DNA from 2 places in the Enterococcus montenegrensis genome. Region 2 is predicted to be linked to the other one. Evidence: riboswitches for the same ligand, from Rfam matches in the RefSeq annotation. Region 2 holds a riboswitch; the other holds the start of a gene.
What was found. Region 2 has a riboswitch for tetrahydrofolate ahead of P3T75_RS13160 (folate family ECF transporter S component). Riboswitches for the same ligand answer to the same signal wherever they lie in the genome.
Positions count from the first base shown of each region.

Region 1: another riboswitch for tetrahydrofolate. It lies ahead of P3T75_RS10380 (folate family ECF transporter S component); the one in region 2 lies ahead of P3T75_RS13160 (folate family ECF transporter S component).

Region 1 covers NZ_CP120467.1:2,156,956-2,167,975, forward strand. Annotated here, with positions in the region: gene P3T75_RS10370 (ABC transporter ATP-binding protein) at 1-294, shown strand, start outside; gene P3T75_RS10375 (glycoside hydrolase family 3 protein) at 349-1,521, opposite strand; gene P3T75_RS10380 (folate family ECF transporter S component) at 1,804-2,331, opposite strand; THF riboswitch at 2,371-2,472, opposite strand; gene P3T75_RS10385 (hypothetical protein) at 2,921-3,544, opposite strand; gene rsmA (16S rRNA (adenine(1518)-N(6)/adenine(1519)-N(6))-dimethyltransferase RsmA) at 3,886-4,773, opposite strand; gene rnmV (ribonuclease M5) at 4,757-5,350, opposite strand; gene P3T75_RS10400 (TatD family hydrolase) at 5,347-6,117, opposite strand; gene P3T75_RS10405 (hypothetical protein) at 6,356-6,478, opposite strand; gene P3T75_RS10410 (hypothetical protein) at 6,665-7,267, shown strand; partial or broken gene P3T75_RS10415 (metallophosphoesterase) at 7,461-8,312, shown strand; gene yfcC (putative basic amino acid antiporter YfcC) at 8,658-10,382, opposite strand; gene P3T75_RS10425 (3-deoxy-7-phosphoheptulonate synthase) at 10,766-11,020, opposite strand, start outside.
Region 2 covers NZ_CP120467.1:2,743,784-2,754,803, forward strand. Annotated here, with positions in the region: gene P3T75_RS13145 (GNAT family N-acetyltransferase) at 1-329, opposite strand, end outside; gene P3T75_RS13150 (sulfite exporter TauE/SafE family protein) at 365-1,147, opposite strand; gene P3T75_RS13155 (bifunctional folylpolyglutamate synthase/dihydrofolate synthase) at 1,428-2,750, opposite strand; gene P3T75_RS13160 (folate family ECF transporter S component) at 2,794-3,315, opposite strand; THF riboswitch at 3,363-3,459, opposite strand; gene P3T75_RS13165 (HutD family protein) at 3,450-4,046, opposite strand; gene P3T75_RS13170 (YitT family protein) at 4,068-4,943, opposite strand; gene hutH (histidine ammonia-lyase) at 5,024-6,607, opposite strand; gene P3T75_RS13180 (APC family permease) at 6,665-8,032, opposite strand; gene P3T75_RS13185 (formate--tetrahydrofolate ligase) at 8,154-9,821, opposite strand; gene P3T75_RS13190 (cyclodeaminase/cyclohydrolase family protein) at 9,859-10,485, opposite strand; gene ftcD (glutamate formimidoyltransferase) at 10,496-11,020, opposite strand, start outside.

The DNA of each region.
Region 1 (11,020 bases), 590 kb from region 2:
CAATTGTTAACCATTGCCCGGACCATGATTTCCAAACCGCATCTTTTAATCTTGGATGAGGCAACAAGTTCTGTCGATACTTTAACGGAACGAAAAATTCAGGCAGCTTTTTTAGCCATGATGAAAGGAAAAACCAGTTTCGTAATTGCTCACCGCCTTGCTACTATCCAAGCTGCTGATAAAATTCTTGTAATGGATCACGGTCAAATTGTTGAACAAGGTACTCATGAAAGTTTACTAAAAAATAATGGCTATTACGCTGAACTTTATCACGCACAATTTGAACAATCCTAAAATAATAAAAACTGGCACAGCTACATTTTTTTGAGGGTAGCTGTGCCAATTTTTTCATGAGATTAGTCCTAAATTTTTCTTCCAGGTTAATACCCGCATAACGGCAGTATCCAACGCCTCTTCGGAATATTCCCCACTTTTAACAGCAGTTAATATTCTTGGAATTTGTACTTGATAGCTAGAGGACATGATTAAATCATTGCCTGCTTTTAGAGCAGCAAGTCCAGCATCTGCTTGGGAAATAAAATCTGCTAGCCCGGCCATATCCATATCATCAGTCATAATCACACCGTCAAAACGTAATTCATTTCGTAAAACATCATGAACTGCCTTTGAAATTGAAGCGGGCTTGGTTTTATCAATCCCATCAATAATATTATGAGAAACTAGCACGCTATCTGCTCCAGCTTTAATTCCAGCTTTAAAGGGCTTAAAATCAGTCTCACGCAATTCTTTTAAGCTTCTTGTATCACGGACAATTTCCACATGGGAATCACGATTATTCCCATAACCGGGAAAATGTTTTAACGTTGAACCACTTTTTTCTCCCTTAAGCGCCTTTACCACTGTCTCGACATACTCACTTGTTCCCTGTGCATCTAGCCCAATCGTCCGATCATAAATAAAAGCATTCGGATCTGTCGCCACGTCAGCAATAGGAAATAGTCCTGCATTAATGCCAAAGTCGTGCAAAACTTTTGCCTTATTAATTGTATCTGACTTAATCGCTGCAAAACCACCTGCGGCATAAAGTGCTTGGGGTGAGGCGAAAGGTTCAGCGACTAAATTAGCATTCTGACTTACCCGCGTGACAGTACCTCCTTCTTCATCTGACCCAATTAACAATGGTATTTTGCTAGCAGCTTGATAACTTGCAATTTTTTGTGTCAGACTTGTTTGGCTTTCATTTTCCATATCGCGGCCAAAAAGAACATAGCCACCTAAATGATAGGTTGTTATATCTTCTACCTGATTGACTTCTGGCACGCGAACGAAAAATAATTGCCCTACTTTTTCTTCCAAAGTCATGTTTGCCACTACTTCTTTTATCGGATCTTTTTTCTCACTACTTGAAGTTGTTGCAACACTTTCATCCACAGCTGTAGAACTAACGGAAGTTTTCTCATTTGTTTGATAATTTGTAAAACCAAAGAATAAATTCAAAATAAAAAAACCACCTAATACTAAAATAATTGCAACTAAAAGAATGATCAAAAATCGTTTCATAATTTCCTCCAAAGGATACGTATAATGTCATCTTTCATTTTAACATGTTAGCGAAAAATTTTTGGTGAAATATGCACAAAATCTTCGTTTCATCTTCTTTTTTATCCTTAGCAGTAAATCTTGGTAGCAATAAAGAAAGTATATTTGTAACATGACATGTTGCATTGATAATGCTTAAACGATTTTGCTTTAGTAGCATTTATAACCATCAAAAAAAAAACTGTAAAACTAGAAAATTTACTAGTCTTACAGTCTGCGCCCTGGGATGAAGGACGTTAGTGATTAATTTGAGTGTAGTTTTTTTGCCAAACGTTGATAAGGTAATGCTCGGCCTACGATATAGATAATCATCGTTTCTAAAGGAATCATGATCACCGCTTTAATCAAGCGGGTTGTCCATAATCCCGGATTAGTTAAATCAATGCCGTACATCAAAGATAACCACAGTGGTGTTAAGCAAAAACTAAAGACCACGGTGTTAACTAAGACACACAGAAAAGAATTTTTTAACGTAATTTCTTTTTTGTAAAAGAAAAAACCATAAATAAGTCCACCTAAAAAGGCATTAAACGTAAAGCCAATAAAAAATGGTGCTTTAGCCAATAAAGTATTTCCGATAACATCGGCGACTACTGCCCCAATTCCAGTCCAAAATGGACCAAATAAAGTCGCCATCACTACTTCTGGTACAAAGCTAAAAGTGATTTTTAATAATTGGGTTTCAAACCCGAAAACTTGCGATAAAACAACCATCAAAGCAATTAACATTGCCATGACCGCAATCTTATAGGCATCTAGTTTTCTTTTCATAACTCAGCATCTCCTTAATAGAGCTGCCGCATAAAATAATGCAGCGAATGCGAAAATAAAACCGCGAATTGCATGCAATCCTTCGTCCCAAGGGCAACATCCCATCCCTCAGACACTTAACGCTTTATTTCCTACTCTGTCATATTTGAGGTTTAAAAACCTCGCCTAAAATATAGCACGAATAAATTGCTACAACAAGCTAACGAGCTTCTGTGCTTAAAATTTTATAACGAACGTTAGGAATCTAACCGCTTGCAGTATTTAAAAGCTGAATAAACTGCCCTCAGCTCGTAAAAAATAAATAATAAATTTCCGGAAATTGTTCCTCAAATTTTTGGAAATTTTGTTTTATTTCTTGACGTGCTAGTTTATGAAGCTAGATATTTAAAAACTGAGAGCCCTGGGGCAACTCTTTAGCAATAAGACAGAATCTTGATAAATTGTTCCTCAAATTTCTCAAGATTTAGGCTTATTGTCGCTAAGAGTTAGTGCATGAAGTTAGATATTAAAAGCTGAATAAACTGCCCTCAGCTTATAAAAAAATAAAAAAATCCTGCCGTAAGTTTACGGCAGGAAAATTTTTTAGCTATTATCGGGCAGTTTTCACATTGCCAACAACTTCTTTTTGTAATTTCAGAGCTTTGGTAAAGACTGGAATGTCAAAGTGTTTACTTAAAGTCCCCGCAACAAAGTACGCAATATTGTAATCCACCAAACTGTGAATTACGCCACCAAATCCTAATAAGACAAAGTAGAAGTAAAAAACACCCCCATCATAGGTTCCTGGTGTACCCAAATTAATCATGTTAAAAGCTAAAACGACCACCACTTCTGCTGCCGCATGAATTAAACCTAAAACGACATTATACATTTGAAAACGGACATTGGCTAAAGTAAACCGGCCATTTTGCAACACGATTTGAGGATTTTTTTGCAGATATAATGCCCCAATTGTAGCAAAAATTACATGAGTTAAGGCCCGTAATGCAATTACAACAGGTAACCCAGAAACTAAAAACCCAAAAGTTGTTCCCAACGCAACTGCAATCGCTACAGCTGGCGAAAAGAACATCGCAATAAATAATGGCACATGGCTAGCTAATGTAAAAGATGCTGGTCCAATCACAATTTTAGGCATTACCATTGGAATCATGATCCCAAGGCCAATTAGTAAAGCAGCAATCGTTAAATGACGCACAGAATTATTTCTCATTTTTTCCTCCTCAAAAAACTCTAACATTTATTTTTTCGTACCTAACCAACGTGTCAAGACACTTGGGTCTTTTTCATTTTAGTGGTATTTATTTTAAGTGTCAAGACATATATTTTGTTTTTACGAAAAGAGTCTGAAAAATTTCACTTATTTTTTAAATGCAGTTAAATTCAGGTGATAGTTATGTACACCTTTATTAAAATTCTCCTCAAAAAAAGACCACTGCTCTATTCTATTACCTTTATTTTTTTCGCTAAACAAAACAAAATCAGAGGCTACGACAATTTTTCTGTCATAACCTCTGATTAAGATACATTTATTCTAATTTCAAACTGTGTTTTTTATTTACTGATTGTCATCATAGCATTGTTTAAAGCTGCAAATTCAGCTAACGATAATGTTTCCCCACGGCGTTTTGGATCAATGGCTGCACTCTCTAAGCTTTTTGTCAACCAAGCTTTGGTGGCATCATCTTTTCCATAAGCGTGCAGTAAGTTATTCCATAATGTCTTACGGCGCAATTGAAAAGCAGCCTTCGTTAATTTGAAAAATTCTTTTTCGCTAATAACCTCTACTGCTGGTTGACTGCGACGTGTTAATTTTAAAATTGCGGAATCAACATTTGGTTGTGGTACAAAGACGGTTTTGGGAACGATGAAGGCTAATTTGGCTTCCATAAAGTATTGCACCGCAATCGATAAAGAACCATAGGCTTTTGTGCCCGGCTCAGCTGAGATACGATCTGCCACTTCTTTTTGCATCATCACGACCATTTCAGCTACAGGTAAATCACTTTCCAAAAAGTGCATCATAATTGGCGTCGTAATGTAATAAGGTAAATTTGCGACAACTTTTAGCGGCAGCGAATTATCCGTAAAGTTTTCTGCTGTCAATTTCAGCAAGTCCGCTTTTAAAACATCTTGGTGAATGACGTTAACATTTTTATAGGTATGCAAGGTATCTGCTAAAACCGGAATGAGTCGCTCATCAATTTCAAAAGCTAAAACTTCTTTGGCAGACTTGGCTAATTGCTCTGTCAAAGCCCCAATCCCAGGTCCTACTTCAATGACGTTTGTTCGATCGTCAATTTCAGCAGTGGCAACAATTTTCCTTAAAATATTTGGTTCCGTTAAAAAATTTTGGCCTAAACTTTTTTTGAAGGTAAAGCCGTGTTTTTGTAAAATTTCTTTGGTCTTCGATGGCGTTGCAATATCACGTGTGTCTTTCAAGGTCGTCCTCCAGCTCTTTTTTAATTTCTAGCATCGCTGTGTCTAATTCTGCGGCGGTAATACGAAACATTGCCAGCCGTTTGGTTAATTGTTTACTGTTTGTATAGCCAATTCGCAATTTATCACCGAGTTTTTCCCGTAATAATTTGGCAGAAGCTCCCGCTATTAAACCATAGTCTATTAAACTTTGTCTACTGATTAATGGAATTTCTTCACTTGTAGTTACAGGCGTCACAACTTTTTTTAACGCCTCCAAAATTGCGGCATCACTCGCATGTTCTACTCCTAAAGAACCATGACTGCGATTAGGTGTCGCTTCTTTGCGTGGTAAAAAAGCATGCTTGGCAGCTGGCACGACTTCCATAATCGTTTTGCGAATTTTCTCACCGGAAAAATCTGGGTCCGTGAAAATAATGACTCCGCGTGTTTCTTGGGCATGTTCAATCTGGGTTAAAATGTCCTCATTGATGGCCGAGCCAATCGTTTCAATGGTGTCTGCTTTGACAACTTCTTGCAGGCGTCTTGTATCGTCTTTTCCTTCAACGACAATAATCTCTTCAATGACTGGCTTTTTCATCGATTAATTCCAAAGAGGCGATGTGCATTAGCCCGAGTAAGTGCTGCGACTTCTTCAAAGGGCATTTCTCGCAGTTCTGCAATTTTTTCTACGACATAACGGGTATAGCCCGGTTCATTGCGTTTACCCCGATAAGGTACCGGTGCTAAATAAGGCGCATCCGTTTCGACCAAAAGACGATCAAGGGGTACAACCGTTGCCGCTTCTTGCACATCAAGCGCCTTTTTGAACGTCACGACACCACTGAAGGAAACATGCATTCCCAGATCCAAAAAGCGTTTTGCCCACTCGCCACTACCGCTGAAACTATGCATAATCCCGCCGATGTCTGCTATTTTTTCATCTTTTAAAATACGATACGTGTCTTCAATAGCGTCCCGGGTATGAATGCTGATTGGTAAATGCATTTCTCTGGCGATGGCAATTTGGCGGCGAAAGATTCTTTCTTGCACTTCTTTTGAATCTTCCATCCAATAATAATCCAATCCAATTTCCCCTAAAGCTACCACTTTAGGTAAGGTTAGCTGTATTTGCAATTTTTCTTCAATTTCTTTTGTATAGCTACCTGCCTCAGTTGGATGCCAGCCAATAATGCTATATATGTCAGTATATTCTTGACTTAAAGCTAAGCTTTTGTCGATTGTTGGCGTATCAAATCCCACGACTGCCATTTCAGTGACGCCAAGTTCTTTGGCTCGTTGAATCGTTTCTGGGATATCTTCATTAAATTGTTCGGCATTTAAGTGTGTATGAGAATCAAAAATCACCAAGTTCACATCCTTCATTAATATCATTTCGTAAATTACGCTAAACAAACACAAGTGGTGACAGTCTACTGTAAAAATTTACCACTTGTTGTCATTTCATTAGTAACTTTAGCACAAAAGCGCTTGTGTCTAAAGTAAAGGCCCCGCAAAAAAATGACTTTTGTAAAAATTTAGTTTACTCGGCTGAAAAGAAAAAAATCTCCCACACCACAAAAGATTAAGTAAATGCCCACAATTCTTAAAATAGGGATAAAATGACTGGCCAATCTTCTGTTTTTAGCAATTCCATCTTTTTAGTAGGAGCGGTTGTAACATTGTCTCCTGCAATAAATCCGTCTTTGGTCCGATTTATAATTCTCATTACTCTTTATAATTAAAGTAGCTTTTTTATTAGAAATTAAGCTTACCAAAAATGATTTCCCCGCTTCACAAGTTACCAAACAAAGGTATCACAAAAATCATTTCATCGATTTTTTATCACTTACAACCTTGCTTTGAGAACTCTCTTACACCAACGTTTGATCGTTTATAAAAAAGGAGTTAAAACATGGAAAATTTCAACCATAAGTATCCGCAGTTGGCACAATATCTGCGCCAAAAGTATAAAAAAAATACCAAAGATCAAGTTTTGACTTGGAGCCATTTTGCTATTTTAGCTTTATTTGGTCTCTTATTAAAATTTAGTTTTACTGGACAACTGCTGTTAATTTTTAGCTTTATCGCCATTGCAGCACTTGTTAAAGGCCCCCTGATGCTTTTATATAGTTCAATTTATCTCTTTTTAACAAGTTTATTTCCGCCACTAGGAATTCTCTTATCGACTGTTTTATTCGTCTTATCCTTCCTAGAATTAAAACGCAATTGGCAGTTGAACCTCACCGCTTTTTTCTTTTACGGACTGCCGTTACTTACGACGCTCTTAGTAACGTTTGATTTTGGCAATCCCTTTTGGTTAAAAAATAGTTTGTTACTAATCGGGATAATTACGCTTCATTTCTTATTGCAAAACTTCTATCGTCAAGATTTCACAAGTTGGTCCCTAATGTGGTTTCTCATTGCCGCACCTTATGAAATGTTGTTATTTATCATTCCAAAAAAGAACAGCCGTTTGCGTCACAATCCTTCAAAAAAACTTCGGAAATTAAAGTGAGGTTGTGCTTTTTTAGATTTCAAATCATTTCAAGCGTCTCCTGTCAACGTTTCGGAGACGTTTATTTTATTTGTAACAAAAACGAAATAATTTTCATCTAAATTTAGCAAAATCTTATCTGATGTTCGATTGCTTTTTCTCAAACTATCTTATATTCTATACTAGTTAGCAGAATTTTAAAGGGGGCCGTTTTGTGCAGTTAATTCTAGGTATCATCGCTATTTTACTAGTATTTTCAATTTATGCATTTTTCATTGAACCTAGCAGGCTCAAACAACGGCATTACCTCATTCGCAAAAATAAACAACGGGTATTGGATATTTCAGATGCTTATGACATGTTCGCCCATGAAGGCGATGTAACAATTGCTCATATTAGCGATCTTCACTTTTCTCGCTGGTTCAAGCCACGCAAAATGAATAAAATTATTCGTTCTGTCATGGAGATGCAACCAGATATCATTGTTTTTACAGGAGACTTAATTGATGATTATAAGCATTGGCCAAAAAAACAAACCGATCGCTTAATTGAAAAATTAAAACGTCTAAAAGCTCCGATGGGAAAAATTGCAGTATTAGGCAATCATGATTACAAGCACGGTGGCCAATACTTTGTCAAAGAAGTATTAAAAGAAGCTGGTTTTACTACCTTAGTTAATGAAGAAGTTTTTGGTTCTGATGCGAAGATTTCCATGAATATCGTCGGAATTGATGATTTAAGTGGTGGGAAACCCAACTATAATTTTGAATCAACATTAGCTGAATGGCATATTTTATTAGCCCACCAGCCTGATCAAATCGATGCTATTAATAATTTGGAACAATACGATTTGGTTTTATCTGGTCACAGTCATGGTGGTCAAATCCGACTACCGTATTTATACATCAAAACAGAAGGCGCAAAGCACTATACTGACAGCCTGTACTTACCAACGAAAAATACAATTTTATCTGTGAACACCGGTATTGGCACCACAATGATCCCTGCTCGTGTTGGTGTACCACCAGAAATTGTTTATTATCATCTTTCCAATAAACGCCAAATCTTTGAAAATTTTGATGACAATTTTAATTTTGAAAAACAAATTACGGTCGAAAAAAATGAAGTTGTGAAACAAGAAGAAAAAAATGACTATCTTACACCCGACAGGACAACTGTTCCACAAGAGCCAGCTGAAACACCGACTGATACCCCAGCCGAAAAAAAGACGGATAAAACCGATAAAGTAGTGGATATCAACTTATTCCGCCGTCGTTATAAAAATAAAAAAATTATCTAATACAAAACAATACGACTTTCAAAATTTGATTTTGAAAGTCGTTTTTTTTATCCTATCCAATCTAGCCTACAACAAAAAAACTCCCTCTAAAAAGAGGAAGTTAATTGCGTGCTATTGTAGACCAATTGCAATTGCGATCACGATGAAAATTGACCCTAATACAAAGAAGAAACCTTGCATCTTGATTTGGAATTTCGCCCATTTGGCCCATTCAATATGTGCGACACCTAAAACCCCAATTAAACTTGCTGAAACTGGTGTGAAGGCATCAACAAACCCTGCACCTAATTGATAAGCTAAAACTGCAACTTGGCGAGAAACGCCCACAAGGTCAGCCAATGGCGCCATAATTGGCATTGTTAAAGCTGCTTGTCCTGAATTTGATGTTACGACTAAGTTGAATAAACTTTGGAAAACATACATTGCCCAAGCACCAACCATCGCTGGAACACCGCTTAATAAACCACCAACGCCGTGTAGCATTGTGTTTAATGCAGATGGCATGTTCGCATCAGAACCACCTAAGACAAGTAGAATTCCTTTTGCCATCCCTACAACGATCGCTGTGCCGGCTAAATCAGCCGCACCGCTTTGGAAACTTTTGGCAATATCATTCCAACCCATTTCGTCCAATTTGAACAATACTGCAATAATACCGGCAACTAAGCCCATTACAAAGAATTGAGATGCAATTTCAGGAATATAATATCCTTCTTGGGTTACTCCCCAAACGATCCAAATTAAAACAACTAACATTTCCAACAAAATTAATTTGTGACCTAATAAGAAAGGTTTCTTTTCATCTGTCGTTTTTTGAATTTGATCACGGAAATGTGCATCTGATTCATAAACTTCTGATTTCATTGGATTTTTACGAATACGTTCTGCATATAATGATAAGTAAAGTGCAGAAAGTGCGGTAATAACAAACCACATAACTAAACGGAAGGTTGCACCAGATAAGACTGGAATTCCGGCAATCCCTTGGGCAACTGCCACACTAAATGGACTCATCCAAGAAGCGGCATTCCCCACCTGCGAGGCAACATAAGTCACGGTGACCGCCACAATAGAGTCATACCCCAGCGCTATGACAAAAGGCACCATCACCATTGAAAACGGAATAACTTCTTCGGCCATCCCAAAAGTGGCACCACCAAAAGAAAAGGCAAAGAATAATAACGGAATCGCTAGCCGTTCTAGACCACGCGTTTTGGAAATAAAGGCAAAAATACCAGCATCAATCGCGCCTGTACGCATAATAATCCCAAAGGCACCACCGACGACGAGAATTAAAGCAACAATCCCAACAGCTGAACCGTACTTGTCACCAGAAACTAATCCTTCAAAAACAAAGTTCATGAAACCAAAACCATTAAAATCATCGGTTCCCCAAATCTTAGCTGTCTTGTGAAGCTTTTCTGACTTATCATAAATTTTGTCACCGTATAATTTATACAGCGCATCATCGGTCAGATTAATGCCATCTAGTGTTTCTTGAGAAAGTTTACTTTCCCCGTCTTTTATGACACCTTCAACATCTTCTTTGGCAACATCTAATTTTTCTAATTCATTTTGATTGCCCGCTAAATCTTCTAGTTTATCAAAGACAAACTCTTTATTTAACGGATAATCATAGCGGAAGGTATCTTGCTCCAAGACCGTCCGTGTTGCTACTTCCCCATTGGCATCTTTGTACTCAACTTCAGTGGTAGAAAACTTACCTGCTGGTACAATAAACGTCAATAGCCACGCCGCGATAACAACCATAAAAATAATGACATAAGTATGGGGCGTACGCATTTTTGTTAAATCACGTTTTTTCTTGTTCTTCATATCTCTATCCTCTCTTTATACGATAACAATATTATAAGTTATTCTAGTCAAAAATCATACGTTTCTTTTGTAATTTTTTTAGATAAGCTGAATAATTATTGAAATTCCTTTTACAGCAATACCTTGATAGAACGCGATTTTAAAAGTTTTTAATTTCTGAAAATTCAAATTATTACCGCTAACAATGATGCTTTTTCCTTATTTTAACTAATTGGATAAAGTTATCTTATACAAAATAAATGATAGCTATAAAATAATAATAAAAAATTAAGGGGTGATAATTCCCACCTTTTTAGGCAATAGAATAACCCAAGATAAATTTTATTTTTTATCTTGGGTTATTTTATTGCCTGTTTCCTGCATCAATTTGTTACTTCAAAAATTTATTCGGCATGTTTTGCAATGTAGCGAACTAACTCTTCTGTTTTTTCCCAGCCGAGACAAGGATCGGTGATCGATTGACCAAAAACGGTTCCATCTGGTTCTTGACGACCATCTTCTATGAAACTTTCAATCATAAAGCCACGAACCATTTTTTTAATTTTTTGATTGTACTTGCGGTTTTCTAAGGTTTCTTTGACAATTCGAATTTGTTCGAAATACTGTTTACCAGAATTATCATGATTGGTGTCCACTAC
Region 2 (11,020 bases):
TAATAGGAATTGACATCACTCATGACATAGACTGCCACTTGTGGATAATCCCGCTTGATCTGCTGCATCAAAGCGCGCCCATAGCTTTTCCCGCGATAATTTTTGTCCACCAGTAAATCATAAATATAAATGCCAAACCCATCATCATTACGACAGCGACAATACCCGCATAACTCTTCTTCATATAATACGTAGGTGATGGAATGTGCCAGTGCTTTTTGATACTGTTCTTTTTTAGTATCATAATATTCTGCCCATTCGACACCTTCTTGTTCAATTAGTGCAAAGAGGGCTTTTTCATCTGCTTGTGTGTATTTTTTTATTATCATTAAATGCTCCTTTAAACGTATTATCCTGCCATTTTTTATTCCACCACAATCTGCCAGCCGTTATATAAATTGATTAAGAGTACCACTACAATCAAGCTTTGAAAAACGAGAGTGACTTTTTTGGCAGAAAGGATATTACTTAATTGACTCCCTAAAACTCCCCCTAAAATAGCAGCAGGAATCACATAAAAAAGCATACTCAAATCAAAGCGCCCAAAACCAGTGGCAAAAGCAATCGTGACAAGTTTTGCCAATTGGGAAAAGAAGATTGTCGTAATCGAGTATAGGGTTGCTTGTTTGATTGGCATGGAAAATAGCAGCATCAGTAACGACACATTGATTGGGCCGCCGCCAATTCCTAATAAACTAGCCAAAAAACCCAGCACTAAACCAGCTATGACATACCATTTTCCTTCTTTTAAACGGTAATGTTTCCAGTCAAAACAAGAGTACAATAAAGCAAAAATCAGCGTGACAAGCGTCAGCGCAATTTGAATTAATTTAACCGAAGACTCCTCTGCAAAAAGTGCGAGTAACAACTCAAAAGCCAAGTTGCCTAAAATCCCCCCCACGATGGAACCTGCTGCCACATAACCCGCTAGATGAAAATTTATCTCACTTCCTTTTTTCACCTGCCGCCAAGTAGAAACAAAGCTCATAACAAAAATTGCCACTGTCGCATAAAAAGAAATTGTTGCCACCGAATGAGCCCCAATTAAATCTAAAATTGGTTTGATCAAAACGCCGCCGCCCATACCAGAAACCGCACCTATCGTATTGGCTAAAACAATCACCACAAAATAAATAATCCCAATCAGCATAAAAAAATCCTTTCTTTAAACCTAGCTCGTGCGTCAAACAAAATGTGTGAAACTACACGTTTAATACATAATATAATTTTAAAAACGCCTCACTAAAATTGTACAAAAGAATGAGAAAAATGACTATGTAAATGCTAAAGCCAACTAGAGATATTTTTTATTGCACTGTAAACTTGTAAAACTTTCTTATTGCTTTGCGTTCCTTTTTATCCAAAAAAAAGCTTTAAGACAAAATTTACGTTTGCTTTTGTCTTAAAGCTTTCCTAAATATATCGTGTTAAGAATAAACAGCTTGTTCTACCTGTTTATTCTTAAAAAAATCTCTTACTTGTGCCACAAAATAAAGAGAACCTGTAATAAACAAAGTATCTGCTGGAGTCATTTTTGTTATTATTTCTTGTATTGCGCGTTGCCAATCTGGATAATAAGTTATCTGCTTATCTCCGTGGTTAAAACTACTACCCATCTTTAATGCATTGGGATACGCAAAGGTCGTCAATGCCAGCTCTGCCTGTGAGATAGATTGAATCTCATTTAGCATCTCCTTAATATTTTTTGTTGTAAGTGCCGAAAACAAAATGTATTTTTTTCCGTACTGGAACTCTTCGTTAACCGTTTTGACAAATTGCTTTACAGCGTGGGGATTATGGGCCCCATCAATAATAATATTCGGCGTTGTACTAATTCGTTCCATCCGCCCCGGCCATAGCGCGTGATCTAGCCCTTTTATAATCGTTTTTTTATTTACAAATCTTCCTTGTTGCTGACAATATAACAAGAATAGTTGAATTGCAACAGCGGCATTTTCCACCTGATATTTTCCTAATAACGGAACTCTCAAGTTAGTAAAATAGTAATCTTCATTTTGAAAATGAAAGTTTTCGCCTTGTAAGTTATCACTTGAAACATACTGAACTTGATAAGACTTTCCTTGTCTAAATAAATCAGCTTTTTGTCTAAGAGAAGTTTGGTAGATTACTTGCAGGGGACCAGAAGCAATATTTCCCGTTACAATGGGGACACCTCGTTTTATAATACCCGCTTTTTGCTTGGCAATCGCTTCTTCTGTCTCCCCTAAAATATCAGTATGATCTAAGCCGATTGTAGTAATAGCCGTCAAAATTGGCGTAAAAACATTTGTACTATCCATTAAACCCCCAATGCCCACTTCAAAAATTGCGACATCCACACGCTCTTTGAAGTAATCAAAAGCCATCGCCGTCAAAATTTCAAATTCTGTTATTCCCTGGTAAGAAGGACAGCCATCCATCTGTTCTATATACGGTCGGAATTTATTGGCTAACTTAACAAAATCATCCGCTGATATTGCTTGTCCATTAATTGAAATTCTTTCGTAAAAGCTTTCAATATACGGTGACGTGAAAGTCCCGACTTTAATGTCTTGTGTTTCTAATAGACAGCGTAAATACGTAACCGTAGAACCTTTCCCATTTGTTCCAGCAATGTGAATTCCTATGACATTTTTTTCAGGATTGCCACTTAAATTCAGCAATTCCTTAATTCGTATCAGTCCTGGGCGTGAACCAAATTTTTTACGAGAATGAATCCATTCTATCGCTTCTTCTCCAGTTTCAAACATTAAAAATCATCTCCACATCTGATAAACAACCTTAAAATTGCGCTTATACCATACTTTTTGCGAAACGTTTAAAAGGAAGTGCATTTCCAAAAAATACAATTAATCCCGTTTGGACAGGTAGCATAATAACCGCTTTAAGCAAACGTATCCCCCAAAGTTTAGCATCCGTTAAAGGTATACCATACATCATAGATAACCAAATCGGTGTTAAGCACAAGCTAATTAATAATGTATTGCACAACACACATAAAAAAGCATTTTTAACTGTAATGGGCTTTTTATAAAAAAAGGAACCATATATTAAACCCGCAATAAAAGAATTCAAGGTAAAACCAATAAAAAAAGGGGCCTTTCCTAGTATCGTATTACCAATAATATCTGCAATTGAAGCACCTACAGCTGTCCAAAAAGGACCAAATAAACTTGCCATGACAACTTCAGGAATAAAATCAAAGGTAATTTTTAACAGTTGTGTTTCAAAACCGAGTATTTGCGACAATACTACCATTAGACCAATTAATAACCCCATTATTGCAATAAAATGTGCATCTATTTTCTTCTTTATCATTTTCCGTGCATCTCCTTAAATAGAGCTGCTACATAATTTATTCATGCAGCGAATGCGAAGATAGAATCGTGAATACGCTTCTTCGTCCAAAAGGCAACATCCCATCCTTTTGACACTTAACGCTCTATCTCCTACTCTGTTTTTTTCTTTTTTATCTGCGTCAAAATAGCCGTCTTTTCTACCATTAAAGACCTTTTTTGCGCTATTATTTGTATCTGCTCAAACTGTTCTTGCCTGATAAGAAGTGTTTCACCTTTTTGTAATAAAATTTCTTGCTTTTTACTCCGAGCAATCAGTCTCACCTTAATATCTTGGAGAGCAGATAAAATATTTTCTCCCTCGATAATCAAATCCTGCGCTGCACCATTTTGCAATAGCGTTACCCAAACATGATTATTCTTCTTAAAAATCACATTAAAATCTTGGCATTTACCTAGACTCTTCATCGCGACATCTCCGTCAAAGCGATAAGGTACAAAAGGTGCAAGTTCTATAACGTTATTTTTTTGCTGCAACGAAATAGGTTTGTCTAAAGACAGAATAATTCGCTCATACCCGGTAAAATTTGAAAAATTAGATGGTGAGTCCGTAACAGTCGCTGTTGAAATACGATAATCAAAATCTCGTTGTGCCAAGCTACTTGCTGCCGGCGCAATTAAAATTTCGGTAGTAACGCCCCCTGCCCATTTCGTCGTAAAATAATCTTTTTTTAACTTCTTTTCTAACACTTTGAAACTACCTCCAACAGCTTACACAATGTCCAATTCTTCAAACTGACTAAGAATTTTAATATCTTGGGCTACACTGACAAATGCCCGGTTATCTACTTCTTTCATAATCTGATCCAAAATTTCCATTTCATAAGTCGTAATAACTAAAATCAAAATTGTTTGTGTTTCTTGATTATAGGCGCCTAATGCATGAGGGATGATGGTAATCCCACGGCTGAGTTTCTTTTGCAAGGCTGGAATTACTTCATTTGGTTTTTGCGTGATAATTGTCACTTGGACTTTTTTATGCTTCACATAAACTAAATCTGTCACTTTCCCGCTTACAAAAATTGATAGTACACTATAAAAAGCATACGGCCAGCCAAATAAGTAGCCAGCAATTAAGACGATAATGCCATTTATAATAATAGAAATAACACCAATGCTGCGACCGGTTATTTGCCGAATGGTAATAATAAGTGCATCCATACCACCCGTTGAAAGCCCATATTTTAAAGCCAACCCTAATGAAAAACCATTAATAGCGCCACCAAATATTGCACAAATAATAGGATCTGTTGTCAATGTCGTGCTTGGAACAATGTGAATAGCAAAGGAAGCCACCGTTACACAAATAATCGTATACAACACAAATTTTCGATTGATTTTAAACCAAGCAAGAATAAACATGGGGACATTCAATAAATAGTAGATAATAGAAATAGGCAAAGCAATGTGACGGCTCGAAAATATAGTTGCTAGAATTTGAGCAATCCCAGTTAGCCCGCCTGCATAAATATTCCCTGGCTGCCAAAAAATATTTAGCGCCAAGGAATATAAGAAGGCATAAATAAGGATAACTGTTAATTTTGTCACCATTTCTTGCCAGACTTCTTTTCTTTTGAAATGTGTCATGACTTACTTAACATCCTTTTTTATGAGGTGAACGATCTTATCACTGATGCAATATTGCAAATCAATTTAGAAAAACTGATTTAATTAAACTGCAAATCTAATACAACATTTTTTTCAACTTCTTTTAAGAAATCTCCAGCCTCTAAAACGGTTGTTGCTTTATTCAATTCATCATACATTTCAATATCTTTATCATGTTCGATAAAAGATACATTACGTCTAAAAGCATCATAGGCTACTTGGGTTCCTTTACCCAATCCATGCTGATAACCTTTAATATCCAACGCTTGGCAAGCTGCCATAATCTCAGTCGCTACCACACGACGTGAGTTTTTCACTATTTCTAATGCTGTTCGTGCAGCTGTTGTCCCCATGCTGACAAAGTCTTCTTGATTTTCACAAGATGGAATTGAGTCTACACTTGCCGGATGCGCCAATATTTTATTTTCAGAAACTAATGAAGCACATGCATATTGTGTAATCATAAAGCCAGAATTTAAACCTGGATATTTTACTAGAAAAGATGGTAATTTACTTAACTGTCGATTGACTAGCCGCTCAACCCGTCTTTCTGAAACATTTCCAATTTCAGCTGCTGCAATTCCTAAGAAATCAAATGGTTGTGCTAGTGGCTCCCCATGGAAATTCCCACCTGAAATTACTTCACCACTACGCGTAATAATTGGATTGTCGGTCACAGAATTAATTTCAATTTCTACTTTTTCTTTCACATAGGCAATCGAGTCTTTACTAGCACCGTGAATTTGTGGCATGCAACGCAAAGTATATGGATCTTGCACATGATCTGGCGTTGCCTCTGTGATATATTGACTATCTTCAATCAAACGGCGAATATTACGGGCCGTCGCTAGTTGTCCGCTTTGAGGACGAATTGTATGCAAATCTTCTTCAAATGGACTAGAAATCCCATCATGAACCTCTAAAGAAAGTGCGCCGGCAATATCTGAGAGTTTCAATAATTCAATAGCATCATAAGTTGCTAAAGCACCGACTGCATTCAACACGGTCGTACCGTTAATAAACGCTAGGCCTTCTTTAGCACTTAGTTGAATAATTTGTAAACCTGCTTTTTCCATTGCTTCTTTACCAGGGTATAAAACTCCTTCGTAGTATGCTTTTCCCAGACCTAATAATGGTAAAACCATATGAGCCAATGGTGCCAAATCGCCAGAAGCTCCCAATGAACCTTTTTCTGGGATATGCGGATGTACTCCGGCATTTAACATAGCCAGCAGACTTTCAACTGTACTTAAACGAATGCCAGAATAACCTTTGATTAAGGAGTTAACCCGAATTAACATGATGGCGCGTACAATATCTTCAGAAAATGGTTCACCATAACCAGAAGAGTGAGTCCGAATCAAATTTTCTTGTAGCTGCACTGTATCTTCTTTAGAGATGCTGACATTACATAATGACCCAAAGCCTGTATTGACCCCATAGACAACCCGTCTTTCTTCTACTATTTTGTCAACGATTTTACGGGATGCAATAACCGCTTCTTTGGCACTTTCTGCGATTTCACAACGCACGTGGTGACGGGCTACTGCTACAACATCTTCTAAGGTTAAACTAGCTCCATCCAAAATAATTACAGCTGATCTATCAAAATCTTGTTTTTGATCTTTAACTAAGGTTTTCATAATTTTCCCTCACTTTTTAATCTCTCTCATTCGCAATACAGCTTATAAGAGACAAACTTAATTCGCTTGTTTCATTTTATTTTTGTTCAAAATGACATATAAAATACTTGCCACAATTACACCGATAACACCGGCAACCAAGTTGATTGGATTTGCAGCTGCTACCATCCAAATACTAACAATAATCGAAATAATTGGTATGACTGGGCCAAATGGTAACTTGAAGGCTGGGACATTTTCCATATCTTTTTTTCTTAACCAAATAACTGCCAATGCAGTGGGAATGTATTGGAAGAATCGAAAAACAACTGATAATTCTGCTAGCTGTTCAAAAGATCCACTCAATAAAAAGGCAATTGTTAACAATCCAGAAAAGATAATGGCAATAATCGGCGCATTCTTTTTATTTTTTTTCGCAATAACTTTTGGTAAAAGACCTTCATCTGCAATGGAAGCACCATAACGAGGTATCATCAACGAATCCCCCATATTTAACCCTGCTATGGAAATTAAAGCTCCAATAGAGATGATCCACTTACCCGCAGGACCAATCATTTTAACAAAGGCATCTTGAACGGGTGCATTACTTTGTAAAATACCTGTTCCAAGCATGGCAATGGTGCCAGCGATAATCATGAAATAAAGTAGTGACACGATACTAATGGAACCAATAATAGCTTTGGGTACATTCTTTTTAGCATTTCGCATTTCACCAGCAACGACTGGTAAGGCTTCAAACCCGATAAAAGCATAAAAGACTGTAAGTGATGTTGAAGCCATCGCTTTTGATAACGTTAAGTCTGGGTTTAGTTGTAAAAATGGTGTAAAGTTGCCCCCATTAATACCGCTTTTAATAAAGAAAATTGCAATCAGTGTAAAGGCAATAATCGGAATCAATTTTGCGATGGTAATTACAATTGTAAAAATTTTTGAAGTTTTAATACCCATGCTGTTAATAACGGATAAGAAAATAACCAAACAAATACTAATTAGTGTATTTTTCCCCTCTAAAGCAGGAAAAGTTTGAATCAATAACTTAGCAAAACCCGCTGCCATGGCAGCCCAAGCGATAATTGTAACAAACCAACCTAAAACTCCTACGTTAAACCCGATAAAATCACCAAAGGCGGTTTTTGAATACTGAAAAGCGCCGCCGTTTTTATTAAAATAACCAGCAACTTCGGCAAAGCAAACCGCTAACATCAAAACTAAAACAGCATCTAACAGCATGGCCACTAAAGAAGCCGGGCCTAAATCTTGATAGATCGTTCGGGGTAATAGGAAAATTCCTGAACCAATAACAGCATTAATGCCGTATAAGGTTGCGCCTCCCAAACTAAATTTGGCGTTCTCGTTTTCTGCCAGTTCTGCCGAATCAATGTCTTTGACATCTGATACCTCTGGGATTTCCACATCTTTTTGCATAATATTCACCTCTTATTTTGTATTTTTTAAAAGCGCTTTCAATATTTTGGAAATTGAACTACTTTCTAAAAGATAATTTGATATAGGGAGATTTTTTATCTCCCTATATCTTTTTAATCCATTAAAATAGACCAGTAATATTTCCTTTTTCATCAACATCAATTCGTTCAGCCGCAGGAGATTTTGGTAACCCTGGCATTGTCATAACCGCACCCGTAAGCGCGACGATGAAACCCGCGCCGGCAGATACTTTTAAATTTCGGATTGTTACTGTAAAGTCTGTTGGCGCTCCCAACAACGTTGCATCATCAGAAAATGAGTACTGTGTCTTTGCCATACAAATGGGATAATTCCCAAAACCAAGACGTTCTAACTCTTTTAGTTCTTTTTTTGCGCTTGGTGTTAAGTCTACCTTCTTACCACCATAAACTTTCTGAACAATTTTATTTAATTTTTCTTCAATTGAATCGTCTAAATCATAAACATAGCCAAAGTTGTTGGGTTCTTCGGCCAAAGCAACAACTTTTTCAGCCAACTCCTTACCACCAGCACTCCCTTTGCCCCATACATCAGATAAAACGACTGCAACACCTAATTTTTCACATGCTTCTTCAACCGCCGCGACTTCTTCTAATGTATCTGTTGGAAATTTATTAATTGCTACAACTGTTGGCATGCCATAAACTTCTGTAATATTTTCTAAATGCTTAGCCAAATTCGGGATACCTGCAATAACCGCCGCGACATTTTCTGTTCCCAATTCACTTTTTTTAACGCCGCCGTGCATTTTCAAAGCACGAATTGTGGCTACCAATACGACTGCATCTGGCTTTAAGTTGGCCAAGCGACATTTAATGTCAATGAATTTTTCTGCTCCAAGATCAGCTCCAAAACCCGCTTCTGTTACAGCGTAATCAGCATATTTTAGTGCTAATTTTGTCGCCAATACGCTATTACACCCATGAGCGATATTGGCAAAGGGGCCGCCATGGATGAAAGCTGGTGCGTGTTCCAAAGTTTGAACAATATTCGGTTGAATCGCATCTTTTAATAATGCGGTCAATGCGCCCTCTGCTTTTAAATCCCCGGCTGTAATCGGCTCACCTTCAAAATTATAAGCAACAATAATATTGCGTAGTTTATTTTTCAAATCAGTTATATCATTGGCTAAGCATAAAATTGCCATAATTTCAGAAGCCACTGTAATATCATAACCATCTTCCCGTGGAACACCGTTGACACGTCCTTGCAGACCATTAACGATGTGCCGTAATTGCCTGTCATTCATATCGACAACTCGTTTCCACGTAATCTTACGAGAATCAATCTGCAAGACATTGCCTTGATGAATATGATTATCTAATAACGCCGCTAATAAATTATTTGCCGCACCAATAGCATGAAAATCTCCTGTAAAATGTAAGTTAATATCCTCCATTGGGACAACTTGTGCATAGCCACCACCAGCTGCACCACCTTTTACGCCAAAAACTGGCCCTAATGAAGGCTCACGTAGCGCAATGACAGCTTTTTTCCCAATTGCTGTGAGGGCATCTACTAAGCCAACTGACGTCGTAGTTTTACCTTCTCCAGCCGGTGTTGGTGTAATAGCCGTGACCAAAATCAATTTCCCGTTATCTTTACCGTCTAAATCTTTAATATTATTAATTTTGGCTTTATATTTGCCATACAAAGATAAATCTTCTTTGTTAATTCCAATAGATTCTGCAATCTCTTCGATTGGTTTCATTGTGACTGAATTTGCAATCTCGATATCTGATAAGACCATGTAGCAAACTTCCTTTCTTCAAACAAAATTTAAACCGTTAAATGATTTCAATAATTTTTTGATAAATGTCATCAGCGATTTTATTTCCTTGTTTTACTAGTTTTTCCCCATTTTTTCGGTATTTTAAGACAAAAGCATCATCTTCAATGCTTGAAAGATTAATCAAAACATTTAACCAAGCCCCTTGGAGTGCTGCTTTCAAATTTAGTGCAGCAACGCCTAGATCACTTGCAGCATTGCTATTGGATTTACCAATAGCTCCTTGTGTAAGTTCTAAGGCTGTAACAATTTTTTCCATCAGATTAAACGGTGTAACTGCGGCTCCTTGCAAAGCTTTTTGGAGTGCTCTGCGGCGCTCTTTTTTTTCTTCTTCACTACTTTTTGGCATTTCAAAAACGGCTGAAACTTGATTGAAGGCCGCAGTATCTTCATCAATAGAGACGAGTAATTCCGCTTGCAAATCAGCTGCTTTTTGTTGTAAATTTTTCATTTCAGTTTCAAAATCAGCATATTTCTTCTTACCAATCGTCAGTTCTGCCACCATTTTTGTTAGTGCAATTCCTTGGGCAGCCGCTAAAGCAGAAGCAGAGCCACCTCCGGGAGCTGGTGCATCAGAACCAAGGACGTTAACAAATTCTTTTAACTGCATATCAACGAGTTTCATAATAATCCTCCTAATTCAACAAATGGTTCTCTAAAACTTGTTTGTCATAATCAAATTCTTCAATTTGCAAATAGTACTCCGCACAGTCGATCAACGCTTTTGCTGGTGTCAAACCAATAACTTCACTTCCGATAATCGAAACGCCGTAACGTTTGGCCTCAAACCGAATCGTTTCAAAAGCACGGTATAACGGTGTTCCTTCAAAGTTCACCATATTCATAGAAACTTGCGCAATATTGCGTCCTTCCAGCATAACTCCGATTCCTTTACAATATTTCCAACCACCAGAAGAACCGCGCACAATTTTTGCAATCTTATTGGCAATTTCAATATTATCGGTGTCTAGGTTAACGTTAAAAGCAACCAGCGGCATTCTTGCCCCTACGGCAGTAACTCCAGCAGTAGGATGGATTTTACGTTCTCCAAAATCAGGTGCCCATTGCTCTTCTAATAATTTTTCTGGCATCTTTTCAAATTGTCCTTTACGAACCTTAGCCAAATTTTTTCGTTCTGGAGTTGTCGCAGAATCTTCATA